Regions from separate parts of the Exiguobacterium abrahamii genome, predicted to be linked through region 3. Evidence: a T-box and tRNA genes for the amino acid it is inferred to sense, from the RefSeq annotation. Region 3 holds a T-box; the other regions hold tRNA genes.
What was found. A T-box is a leader RNA that pairs with one kind of tRNA and senses whether it is charged. The one in region 3 lies ahead of argS (arginine--tRNA ligase), so its partner is inferred to be a tRNA-Arg.

Region 1 (4,157 bases), on a different contig from region 3:
TTCATCCGTCAAGGACATCCCTTGCGTCGCGACCTCTAGGAGGTCTTGCTGCTTCAAGAAGTCGACTTCCCGCCGTAAGACGCGTTCCGTCAAGCCAAGGCTTGTCGCAAGCGTACGTCGTCCGATCGGTTGCATCAGTCGTACGTAATGAAGGATGTCGTAGCGTGTCTGCATTTCTTCGATCAGATCAGGCACGATTCGTTTTTGGATCTGGACTAACTGCCGAATCATGTATTTCCCTCTCCTCTCAAGTAGCTGGACGCTTTCTGTCCCGCATGTCATAACGTGTCCCACTTGGTACACCGTTATCATAACAGTCCGTTTCTCGCCTTGCAAGTCTCGTTTCTCAAGTTTTTTGAAGTAAGCGGTTTCTTATCGTTTCCGTCTCGAATTTGCCATAACTCCAGATTTCCTCGTCATGCATGACGACCGGAATCTCATATAAAAACCGTAGACTGAGCGCTTCATCCTGATCAATGTTGACTTCCTCGAACGTCCATTCCGGAAACTCATCGAGTACGAAGTCGAGTAAGATGGCGGCCTCTTCACATAGCGTACATCCCGGACGTGAATAGAGTGTTAAGTGTCTGTGTCGTTTTAATCCCATTCTGATTGCGCCTTCCTTTGCTGCATCGTTTTTTTCGTTAAACCAAGCGCTGCCCGGTACTTCGCGACCGTCCGTCGCGCGACTGTCAGACCGTCTGCTTGCAGGCGATCCGTCAATTGCTGATCACTTAACGGACGATCGCTGTGTTGAATGTATTCGGCGATCCGCCTTTTAATCAAAAAACTCGAATCTCCGGTTGTCGTCCGTGAGACGAACAAGTCTTCTAAAGCAACGAGACCATGGACCGTCTCGACATACTTCGCAGCAATCGCTCGACCAATCGTTGACGGATGATGTCCCGTCGCCTCAGCGACTTGTTTTTTCGTCAATGGCTCAAGATGCAGCTCTCCCTTGAACCAGCGTTCTTGTCGCTCAAGCAAGATCGAGAGGATGGCATGCATCGTGACACGGCGTCGTTCGTACGCGCGCAAAAAAGGCGTTGCCTCTTTTAATCCGAGCCACGTCTGATCCGTGTCGAGTGTCATCCAGTCGATCTGAAGTTTTCCATCTAACAGGTGAATCCGTGCTTCTGCCATGACCAATCGTTCTTCTTTTGGAAGATCCGGTGTCCGGCTCAGCCGCGTCAATCGTTTTCGCAACCGCGCTCGATCCTGTTCACTGAATTGAGCGAATACCTGACTCGCCGGTTCATGTCGCAGCTGATCCGTCAGTCCGATCAATTCCGCGTCGTCTAGCTCGATCGCCTGTAACCATTGGCACTCGCGCTCCGAGCGGGCAGCGATGCCGACTGGTTCACATTGTTGTAAGAGTGTCCGTGCTTCTGTAATCGTTGCGACATCGGTCGAGAAGGATGCAGCGAGCTGCTCGTCCGATGTCCGCAATAAACCGTCCGCTTCTAAATACACGATGAGTTGTTCCGCCATATATCCTATTTCCTGTCTGACTGATTCTAAACGTATTTGTGCAAGAAGCTCGTCTTCATAGGATGCCAAATGTCCTGCCATCTGCTCGACCTCTAGCGAAACCTGATTCGGGTAATGACGATGCAACCGTCGTTTCAACCGTCGCCATTCCTCCTCGAGCTCGGCTGCTGGTTGCTCAAGTACATGTAACTGATATTGTTGTGACGCCGATAACGTCATCTGTTGCGTCTGTTCCTGGCGTTGATCCATCGATTCCCCCTCCTCCACTTCTTATTATAGAAGAAACGTTTTGAAAAACGTGCTCTGAACCTTTCTCGAATCGCTCAGGAAAAGAAAAGTCATCCTTCCCTATTGCTTTTCTGAAAAAATGTCGCTATACTATTAATTGTTCAGTACATCAGATGCACCCGTAGCTCAGGGGATAGAGCACTGGTTTCCGGTACCAGGTGTCGGGAGTTCGAATCTCTCCGGGTGTACCATTTATTCAACCACAAGGCAATGCCAGCAATGGCGTTGCCTTTTTTCTATATTGATATGTTTCATTTGCCCTTGTAATGGAAAAATACCTAAAAGTCGCATCGTATCTTTTGACCAATATTGACCAAAGGATTATGATAAGGATAAGTCGAATAGGAAGCTACATACCAACTATAAGGAGGCAAAGACTATGTTAATTCCAACAGTCATCGAACAAACAAACCGCGGGGAACGTGCTTACGATATCTACTCACGTTTGCTAAAAGACCGCATCATTCTTCTCGGGAGCGCGATTGACGACAACGTCGCCAACTCAGTCGTTGCCCAACTTCTGTTCTTAGCAGCAGAAGATCCAGATAAAGAAATCTCGCTTTACATCAACAGCCCAGGTGGTTCGATCACTGCCGGTATGGCGATTTACGATACAATGAACTTCATCAAGCCACAAGTCTCAACGATTTGTATCGGTATGGCAGCATCGATGGGTGCGTTCTTGCTCCAAGCAGGCGCAAAAGGAAAACGTTTCGCGTTACCAAACGCTGAAATCATGATCCACCAACCACTCGGTGGTACACAAGGTCAAGCATCAGATATCAAAATCCATGCGGAGCGTATCATCAAAATGCGTGAGCACCTCAACAAAATCATGGCTGAAAACACAGGACAACCACTTGAAGTCATCGAACGCGATACAGAGCGTGACAACTTCATGTCAGCACAAGCTGCTGCTGATTACGGTCTCATCGACCGCGTCATGGAACGTGCCTAAGTCATCCAGAGTGTCTCCTTCGGGAGGCACTTTTTTGTATCCATAGAAAAGCAAAGCCCTGTCTGTTATCGTTACATACAAAAAAACCTCCCGTTCCTTATAGAACGAGAGGTCGATGATCAGTCGATCAAGTCTGTGATGTCTGAAACGATATCGTGGTTTTCACGAATCAGCGAGTAGATCGCATTCGCATGTGGCGAAAGCTCTTCTTCTGCTTGTAATTGTTTCAGGAATAAAGATGTTGCGAAAGCAACGAGTGTGCTTTTCGGTACACCGATTGATTTTGCTTTTTTTGTTAACACTTCATCAAACTTCGCATCGACTGTCAGCGAAATACGTTTCTTTTCGTTAGCCATTTCAAAAACTCCTTAATTCGAACATTTAGTTGCATCGACTATATATTATAGTAGACTATGGTTCATCCCGCAAGCGACCCTCTTATAAGGCCCCTGTCATCGACTCTCCATTCCGTACTTTTTCAGCGATTTGATCAATTTTCCGCAACCGGTGATTGATCCCTGATTTTGAGATGGAGCCGCTTTCGACCATCTCACCAAGCTCTTGTAACGTGACGTCTTGATGTGTCACGCGCAAGATCGCGATCTCCTTCAACTTATCCGGTAAGACATCGAGTCCGACCGTCCGCTCAAGGAACTTGATGTTCTCGACTTGGCGTAATGCCGCACCGACCGTCTTGTTGAGGTTCGCTGTCTCACAGTTGACGAGACGGTTGACCGAGTTACGCATATCTTTTAAGATCCGGACGTCCTCGAACCGCAGCATCGATTGTGTCGCATCAACGAGCTTGAGGAAATCGGAAATCTTCTCGCTCTCCTTGATGTAGAGGATGTGTCCCTTTTTCCGTTCGATTGCTTTCGCGTTCAAATCAAAGACGTTCGATAGACCACGGAGCGCCGCATTGTGTTCTTCATATAAGCTGAAGATTTCCAAGTGATACGACGACGTTGCCGGATTGTTGAGCGAACCTCCGGCGAGGAACGCCCCTCGTAAATAAGCACGCGCTTTTCGTTCATCGTTAAGGATCGTGTCACTGATTGAACGAATCATCGTGAATCCTTCTCCGAGGATTCCGAGATCTTGCAAAATCTTATCCGCCTGTTGTTTAACACGGACGATGTAGACATTATTCTTTTTCAGACGCATTTTCTTCCGCACGAGCAGATCGAGATGAACTCCGTATGCTTTTTTCAAAAGTGAATAGATCCGACGGGCAATCGAGGCATTCTCGGTCGAGATATCGAGTGTCAGACCACGTCCGAGACCGAACGAGATCGCACCGTTCATCCGGGCGAGCGCCGCGAGTTCCGCCTTCATCTCGTGATCGGTGATCGGAATTTGCGTTAATTCTTTTTTGACTTCTGAGGCAAAGCTCATGTCAGCTCCTCCTTTCCTTCGAGTT
Region 2 (4,157 bases), on a different contig from region 3:
CGAGTGTTTCAACGTCGATGTTCTCAAGCGCGATTGGCTCGATTCCTGATTCGACGACTGCACCTTCGATTGTGTCCTTGTAAAGGATATCGAGTGCATCTTGGTACAGTGCTTCTTCACCGTACATTTTGTTGAACATTGCGCGTGGCATTTTTCCTTTACGGAAACCAGGTGTGTTCAAAGTCTTAACGACTTTCTTGAACGCTTGGTCTACCGCTTTATCAAATGCTTCAGCAGGCGCTTCATACGTGAGGACGCCGAGGCTACCTGATTGTTTTTCCCATTTTGCAGTCATGCTGAGTCCCTCCAAAATTGTCAATTAGCGTACATGTGTGTACAACAAGTCACATTATAGCACAATCGTTCTGACGATTACCACTGTTGAACGAATCGTTTCCAGATGTCTCAATCGAAGTAAATCTGCTCGAATGCGATGACTTCCGGATAAAGGATATGTGCCGCTCGATATAACTGCTTCGCCAGCGGACTGAGGATACGTTCCGGTTCTTCACGTTCAAATGTCAGACCTGCGAGTTCTTCGCATGCTGCGAGCCACTTCTCCATGTCTGATCCGATTCGTTCTCGCTCTTCAAGATGGATCAATTGATCCGATCGCAGGACGAGCAACGCTCGAAACGGATCCATTCGCTCTAACGTATGCATCGATGCCAGTAACGCTTGTTGCTCCTGTTGATGTACTAGCAGGATTTCTTCTAACTCTTCACGTGACGAGATCGTCCAGTCTACATCTACGTGTGGCACATGAATGCTTACCGGATAGGACACGTGATGAAGCACGCTTCCTAATAACTGATCAATGACGAGTAAACTTTGATGTTCTGTCTCTTGCGCCTGTAAGTATTTTTGTGTGATGTATGCAATGAGCTCAGATGTCCGTTCGAATTCTCTACCGGTCAATTGGCGCATTTGTTCGACCCAACTGCCGTGTCGCAACACATGTATCAATTTCGTTGCTGATGTTACCTCACGTTGCGCAACAGGATTGTTTTGAACTGCCGGCTTTTGTTCGCGAACACGCATCTGTTGTTTGATTTCGTCTAATCGAAGCGCGAGCCCATACGGCAGATACGGTGACGCCGAGCGCAAGGCGAGTTTCATCGGATAACGTTCTCCGAGTTCATAAAGAAAGAGTGCGAGCACTTGCTCGACACCCTCGACTTCAAGAAAACGTTCTGCCACTGTTTCAAATCGTTCCCGGTCATGCATTAAGAGTGGTTGAATGACATAGAGCCGGTGTAAGACATCTTCTCCTGTCAATTGGTCAGTCTCTAATTCCATAATTAATTGTTCTTGTTTAGAAGCGGGCAAACGAAGAATGCGCGCTCGCTCTACTTCTAGTTCATGTTCCATCCAGCGCGATGTCCCCATATTCCGGCACTCCTTCATGTTCAACTTCTTATTTCGTAAATGGATCGAGTAAAGACGTCCAGTTCGTAATCGCTTCTTGAAGTTGTCCTGCCTGCTCGATTCCTAATCGATTCAATGTATCTAATGAGACGTCAGCTTCAAGTAATCGAGCGATGTCTTCCGATTGATTCACGTACTGCTCGAGTTTTGCACTTAAATTTTGCAATTCTTGCGGCGGATTTTCAAGTCCCGCTAATCGTTGATCGATTTGATCCAGTTCTTGATTGAACTGATCAATCGTTCCGTTTTCCTTCAACTTTTCGATTTGTTGATCGAGTGCCTGTTCAGGGTTTGCAGATTCACGCGCTGTCGTAGCTGCCTCATTCAAGGAAGCTGACAAATCTGACGTGACTTGTGCTGTATCTTTTGCAATGCCTTGAAGTTCTCCAGCGTAATCGACACTATTTTTTACATCGTTGACTTGTTGTTTTGCATCGTCGATTGTATTTGAAATCTCACTACATCCAGCAAGAAACGTACTTAGCACGAGGACTGCTCCAACTTCCTTCCACATTGCGTTCATCCCTTTCGAGTTCATGATACCTTAATTATAATCGAAAATCGGAATAAAAAAAAGAGACCACCCTCGTAAGGGCAGTCTCTATTTTAATTATAGCGTCCCAAGAGGGATTCGAACCCCCGACCGACGGCTTAGAAGGCCGTTGCTCTATCCTGCTGAGCTATTGGGACGTGTCAACACGAATAAACTATACTAGAACAATTCTTTCGTGTCAATCACATTACAAACATTGCATTTATTTTATTACAAAAATGTTCCGTCCAGATGCAGGGCATTCACTCGATCGCCATTCACATCAAGAAAATCGACAGAATAACGGTTTTGATCCACTTCAAGAATCGCATACGTCTTGTCTGGTCGGTGACGTGGCATCCGGATTGAACCTGGATTGATGAATAACACGCCGTCCCGATATTCAGCCTTCGCCACATGGGAATGACCATATAAGACGATGTCCGCCTGCTTTTCCTTCGCATGATGCTGTAAGACATCTAGACTGTATTTGACGTCCTGACGATGTCCGTGGACACAAAGGATGGTATGACCGTCCATTTCCGATACGACTTCTTCCGGAAAATCGTGTCCGTAATCACAATTCCCTCGCACAACACGATATGGATATAATGATTCGATGTCGCGCGTCAATTGGGAGTCCCCACAATGAAATGCCGCATCCACGTCTTGATGACGTTCGAATATCGTAAGCAGTTCTTGTTCTAGTCCATGGCTATCACTAACGATCAACGCTCTCATCTTCATCACACTCCTAAGAAAGTAGTTAAGTCCTGTTCGAGCTTACGCAATGCATTGCCACGATGACTAATCATCGCTTTTTCTTCTTTCGTCAATTCAGCAGCCGTCTGTCCGCTTTCTGTGACGAACAATGGATCATAACCGAACCCGTTCGAACCCGACGCTTCAAAACCGATTCGCCCTTCCATCGTCCCACGAACCGTCAATGTCTCACCCGTTGGTTTCGCTAGCGCGAGTACACAAACGAAGCGCGCCGTCCGCTCTTCCTCCGGAACACCTTCTAACTTTTCCAGTAGTAGAGCATTGTTCGCCGCATCCGACTTTTCAAGACCCGCGAAGCGTGCCGAGTAGACGCCGGGAGCGCCATCTAAAGCATCGACTTCAAGACCTGAATCATCAGCAAGTACCGCGTGACCAAAGTAGGCTGCTGCCTCTGTTGCTTTTAAAAGTGCATTCTCCTCGAATGTCTCACCTGTTTCATCCGTTTCCGGAGCATCAGCGTGATCGAGTAACGATTCGACCAAATAACCGAGACGACCCAGCATGCTTTCAAGTTCCTTCACTTTACCTGCATTGTGTGTTGCGACGATGACTTTCATCTATGTTCCCCCACTTCTTCTCCTACATACCACCAAGAGACACCGAGTGCCTCACGACCAGCATCAATCAGCTCCTTAATTCCTTTTTCCCCAAGTTCGAGCATATCGAGCATCTCTTGACGGGAAAATGTCGACTCTTCTCCTGTTGCTTGCATCTCGACGATTTTACCCGATGAGGTCATGACGAGATTGAAGTCGACTTCCGCCGCAGCGTCCTCTTCATAGCATAGATCGAGCAAGACATTCGACTCGACGATTCCAACCGAGATGGCTGCGATGCCCTCTTTGATCGGTGTATCTGTCAGTTTTCCCGCTTGAATCAATTGATCGACTGCTCGGACGAGTGCCAAAAAACCACCAGTGATCGATGCCGTTCGTGTACCGCCATCTGCCTGAATAACGTCACAATCGATCCAGATCGTTCGTTCCCCGAGCTTCTCTAAATCAATGACGGCTCGAAGCGAGCGGCTGATGAGACGTTGGATTTCCATCGTCCGTCCCGTCTGCTTGCCGCGGACGGCTTCTCGTGCGGTCCGTTGAGCCGTCGCACGTGGCAACATCGAATATTCCGCATTGATCCAGCCCTGGCGTTTACCGCGAAGGAACGGTGGCACCTTCTCCTCGACGGTCGCCGTACAGAGGACTTTCGTATCGCCCAGTTCAATCAAGACAGAACCTTCTGCGTGTTTATTGACATCAATCGATAATTGAACAGGACGGAGATGATCCGCCGTTCGTTGGTCTATCCGCATTTAATCTTCCTCCGTTCCAAGCACGATGCGCTCCGCATGGATGGTCTGATCGAGCCAGTCCGTCGCAATCTGATCAAATGAGCGGATATCGCCTGTCGCGTAATA
Region 3 (4,157 bases):
TCAAATCGGCTTCCGGCGCCGTCACGAAATCGTGAACGAAATCGACAGACTCTCCCGGTAACCAAGCAGCGACTTTCCCGTGAAAATCAGCCATGAAGGCGACCGTTTCTGCCAAAGGCTCCTGCTTCATTTGTGAAGCAGCTTGCTGTAATCGTTCTTTCGTCTCAGTCTTCATAATCTACCTCTTCTTATTCGTGGATTGGTCTTACATTTCTTCTGGAGCGCCGACACCGAGTAAACGAAGACCCTCTGTCAAGACGATCGTAACCGACTTGACGAGTGCAAGACGCGATTGTTTTGCTGCGTCATCTTCGAGAACACGGACGTGTCCGTAGTATTTATTGAAGCTTTGTGCAAGATCTAAGACGTAGCGGCTGATGATTGACGGCTCGCGACGTGTGAACGCGCGATCGATGACCGTCGAGAATTGGTTTAGCATCGAGACGACACCCCATGCATGATCATCGGCACTACCAGCGAATGGTGTGCCATCATAGCCACCTTTACGGAGCAACGAGTGCGCACGGGCATTCGTGTACTGGACATACGGTCCTGTTTCGCCTTCGAATTTCAACATCTGCTCAAGATCGAACTCGATGTTGTTCATCCGTTCGTTCTTCAAGTCGTGGAAGATGACGGCGCCGACACCTACTTGACGAGCCGTTGCTTCGGCATTCGCTAAGTTCGGATTTTTTTCCGCGATGTTTTGCTTCGCGACGTCGATCGCTTCTTGTAGTACTTCTTCAAGCAATACGATCCGACCTTTACGCGTCGACATTTTCTTTCCGTCCTTCATGATCAGACCGAACGGCACATGGTGCATTCCGTCGACGTTCTCAAATCCAAGTTTCTTCAAGACTGCGAACAATTGCTTGAAGTGAAGCGCTTGTTCCCCACCGACGACGTAGAACGCCTGCTCAAAGCGGTACGTTTCGAGACGATAGACGGCAGCTGCTAAGTCACGTGTCGCATAAAGCGTTGCGCCATCTTTCTTTTTAATCAAGGCAGGTGGCATACCTTCTGCTTCGAGGTCGACGACCATTGCCCCTTCTGATTCGACGAGGAGATCTTTTTCTTCGAGCAAATCGATGACGTGTTGCATCTTATCGTTATAGAAGGCTTCTCCGTTCAAGCTATCGAATTTAACACCGAGAATCTCATAGACACGGTTGAACTCGACGAGTGAAACTTCACGGAACCACGTCCAAAGCGTCGTCGCCTGCTCATCACCTTGCTCGAGTTTTTTGAACCAGAGACGTCCTTCATCTTCAAGAGCTGGGTTCGTTTCCGCTTCTTCGTGGAACCGGACGTATAATTTCAACAATTCCTTGATTGGTTCTGCACGAACTGCCTCTTCCTCACCCCACATCGTGTAAGCCACCATCAATTTCCCGAACTGTGTTCCCCAGTCCCCTAGATGGTTGATCCCGACGACGTCGTACCCTTTTTTACGTGAGATTTGGTTGAGCGCGTTCCCGATGACCGTCGAACGCAAGTGACCCATCGAGAAAGGTTTCGCGATGTTTGGCGCTGAGAAGTCCGTGACGATCGTTTTTCCATTCGCTTCACTTGATCCGAATGCCTCTTTCTCCGTCAGGACTTGGTTAACGATTTCTTGCGAGACGACTTCCCGGTTCAAGAAGACGTTGATGTAAGGACCAACAGCTTGAACGTTCGAGAACAACGGCGCGTCAATTTTTTCTGCGAGCTCCGAAGCAATCATGTTCGGTGCTTTACGGAATGCTTTCGCGAGCATGAAACATGGGAATGCCAGATCTCCATGATCTTCATGTTTCGGTTGCTCGATCAGTTGTTCGATTTGTTCAACCGATAAGGCACCTTCCATGACGTGATGTAATACTTCTGCATACTGCGCTTTATAACTCATCTTTATTTCCTCCTGCTTCACTGATTTTTTGGCAATAAAAAACGCCCCTTGCGCCACGCGCAAAGAGACGGAATGACCGCGGTACCACTCTTCTTGGTGTCATTTCGACACCCACCTTGTTCGGGGATAACGGGGTTCCCCCGGCTACGCCTTTTCCATCAGGAATCGGGCAGCGTCTCAGAAGTGCGTTTCACGACCGGTTCGTCCTCAGGCTTCCACCATTCCCTGATTCGCTAGTTGACGAATATCAACCGTTACTCTCTTCATCATTGACTGTATTCGATATCTTTCACATTATACGCAATTCTTTCTTTTCTCTCAACCTTATTTTTTTGGTAAATGGCTTATCAAAATTTCCACAATTCGGGTATAGGAATAAAAGATACTTCTCAGGGGGAGGGATGTTTCATGCGCTACTACCAACATGTAGCCCGGACGAGCTGGATCGTCTTCGGTCTCGTCGCCTTGACATTATTAGTGATCGGCATCGTTCATCCACCAACCTTCCATCCTTCTGTCTCCATCATCAACACCCTTTATTTATTCGGACTCGTTCTCCTGTTTCAGTTCGATAATGTTCGTCGTGGTGGCATTTACTATACATTTCAAGAAGGCATCATCTTATTTTTATTCCTCAATTACGGTTTAACGTACGCCTTGATTTTAAGCCAAGTCGGGATTCTCGTCTTTCAATTCATGTCTCATCGAAAAGCGATTCGTTGGAAACGTTTCGTTTATCTCTACCCGATCAATGCCTTGTTCGATTTAGTCTACATCTCGCTTCCGGCCTTTGCGTATTATGCGCTCGGCGGACCAATCGGTTCCAGCTTTACGTATATGAAAGCTTTGATTCCCTTCACCGGCTTTTTAATCACCGTCTTTCTTGTCTCTTACTTCCAATGTCTGTTCGTCAATCGCTTCCTCTACTTGAAATACGATTGGCAACGTCTCGTAAAGTTGCAGTCCCTCGTCTACGGGATTAGCATGTTAAGTGCTCTACTCGGAATCTGGTTCTACGATGAAAGTCCGCTCGTCGCGGCTACAGTATCCGCCTTGATTCTCTTCTTGTTCAAACGTCTGTTGCAAGAACGTGGTGACTCCCTTGAAGCAAACGATAATGCCAAGCGATTCGATGATGCGAAGGAACACTTGTTGATTTCCCGCTTCGAACGCGAGACGATCGATTCACTGCTCCTCGATTTACCACATCTGTTGCCGTTTTCTGAAGGTTGGATCTCAATTCAACAACAGCGGAAACAAGTCATCTATAACATTCGGACGAAACAACCGATCGACGTGTTACCACTGTTTCATTCCTTGTCAGCCGACGATTTGCATACCCCGATCATCTATGGTCTGCGTTGCGACTGGGGAAACGATATTCAAATCGGATTGCCTGTCGATCGTCACTCGATGTTAGCGATTCCTTCGATTACAAGCGGTGAGGTTGATGTTTCAATCATCCTGTTCCATCAAGTCGCAGACGCCTATGATGTGACGAATGCCGACGAATTGTCTCGTTTGCTCCGCATCTTTTGTCGCGTCTTAGAACGCTCACGTGAAACGGTCCAACTCTATACGGAAAGTCGGACCGATGCCTTGACCGAGTTACCGAATAGTCGTGCTTTTTACGAACACGGTCGGCAGGAATTTTCCGCTGACTGCTATCCGCTCTCCGTGATCCTGTTCGATATCGATCATTTCAAACGTGTCAATGATACGTACGGTCATAAAGTGGGCGATCTCGTCCTTCGTGAACTCGGTCGACGTATCCAGGCGATCCAATTGCAATATGATGATGTCTTTGCTGCTCGTTATGGCGGGGAGGAATTCGTGCTTCTGTTGCGAAATGGTAGTCAAGAGGCTGCTATCCAGATTGCCGAGACGGTCCGCCATGCGGTCATGGATCGTCCCTTCCTCGTCGATGGTCACCGACTGTCCTTAACGGTCAGCCTCGGAATTGATACAGTGGAGGAAAGATATCAACGGACGTTCGAAGAGTCGTTACGTCAAGCCGACCATGCACTCTATGTCGGCGGAAAACACAACGGACGCAATTGTACCGCGCATTACGCAAATCTTTGAAAGGTCGTGACTCTATTGTCGATTACGGAAATTGAAATGACGCTACCGACATCACAAGCTCACCGGACGATTCGGATTCATCGGCCGCCCCATCTAGATCCTTCTGAAGCGTTACCAGTGATTTATATGCACGATGGACAAAACGTCTTCAGTGGAGAAACCGCCTCGTTCGGAAAAGGCTGGG

Region 1: it encodes a tRNA-Arg, which carries the amino acid that the T-box ahead of argS (arginine--tRNA ligase) is inferred to sense. The anticodon was not compared.
Region 2: it encodes a tRNA-Arg, which carries the amino acid that the T-box ahead of argS (arginine--tRNA ligase) is inferred to sense. The anticodon was not compared.

The regions. Positions count from the first base shown of each region.
Region 1 covers NZ_JADOYC010000001.1:397,396-401,552, reverse strand. Annotated here, with positions in the region: gene ITJ88_RS01960 (sugar-binding transcriptional regulator) at 1-231, opposite strand, end outside; gene ITJ88_RS01955 (glutaredoxin family protein) at 347-607, opposite strand; gene ITJ88_RS01950 (RNA polymerase factor sigma-54) at 598-1,740, opposite strand; tRNA gene ITJ88_RS01945 (tRNA-Arg) at 1,895-1,970, shown strand; partial or broken gene clpP (ATP-dependent Clp endopeptidase proteolytic subunit ClpP) at 2,153-2,737, shown strand; gene ITJ88_RS01935 (hypothetical protein) at 2,857-3,093, opposite strand; gene whiA (DNA-binding protein WhiA) at 3,176-4,132, opposite strand; gene ITJ88_RS01925 (gluconeogenesis factor YvcK family protein) at 4,129-4,157, opposite strand, start outside.
Region 2 covers NZ_JADOYC010000001.1:646,028-650,184, reverse strand. Annotated here, with positions in the region: gene tig (trigger factor) at 1-295, opposite strand, end outside; gene ITJ88_RS03200 (hypothetical protein) at 406-1,389, opposite strand; gene ITJ88_RS03195 (hypothetical protein) at 1,418-1,951, opposite strand; tRNA gene ITJ88_RS03190 (tRNA-Arg) at 2,045-2,118, opposite strand; gene ITJ88_RS03185 (metallophosphoesterase family protein) at 2,192-2,701, opposite strand; gene ITJ88_RS03180 (XTP/dITP diphosphatase) at 2,707-3,300, opposite strand; gene rph (ribonuclease PH) at 3,297-4,052, opposite strand; gene racE (glutamate racemase) at 4,053-4,157, opposite strand, start outside.
Region 3 covers NZ_JADOYC010000005.1:56,330-60,486, forward strand. Annotated here, with positions in the region: gene ITJ88_RS13500 (hypothetical protein) at 1-175, opposite strand, end outside; gene argS (arginine--tRNA ligase) at 206-1,888, opposite strand; T-box leader at 1,949-2,167, opposite strand; gene ITJ88_RS13510 (GGDEF domain-containing protein) at 2,297-3,973, shown strand; gene ITJ88_RS13515 (alpha/beta hydrolase) at 3,989-4,157, shown strand, end outside.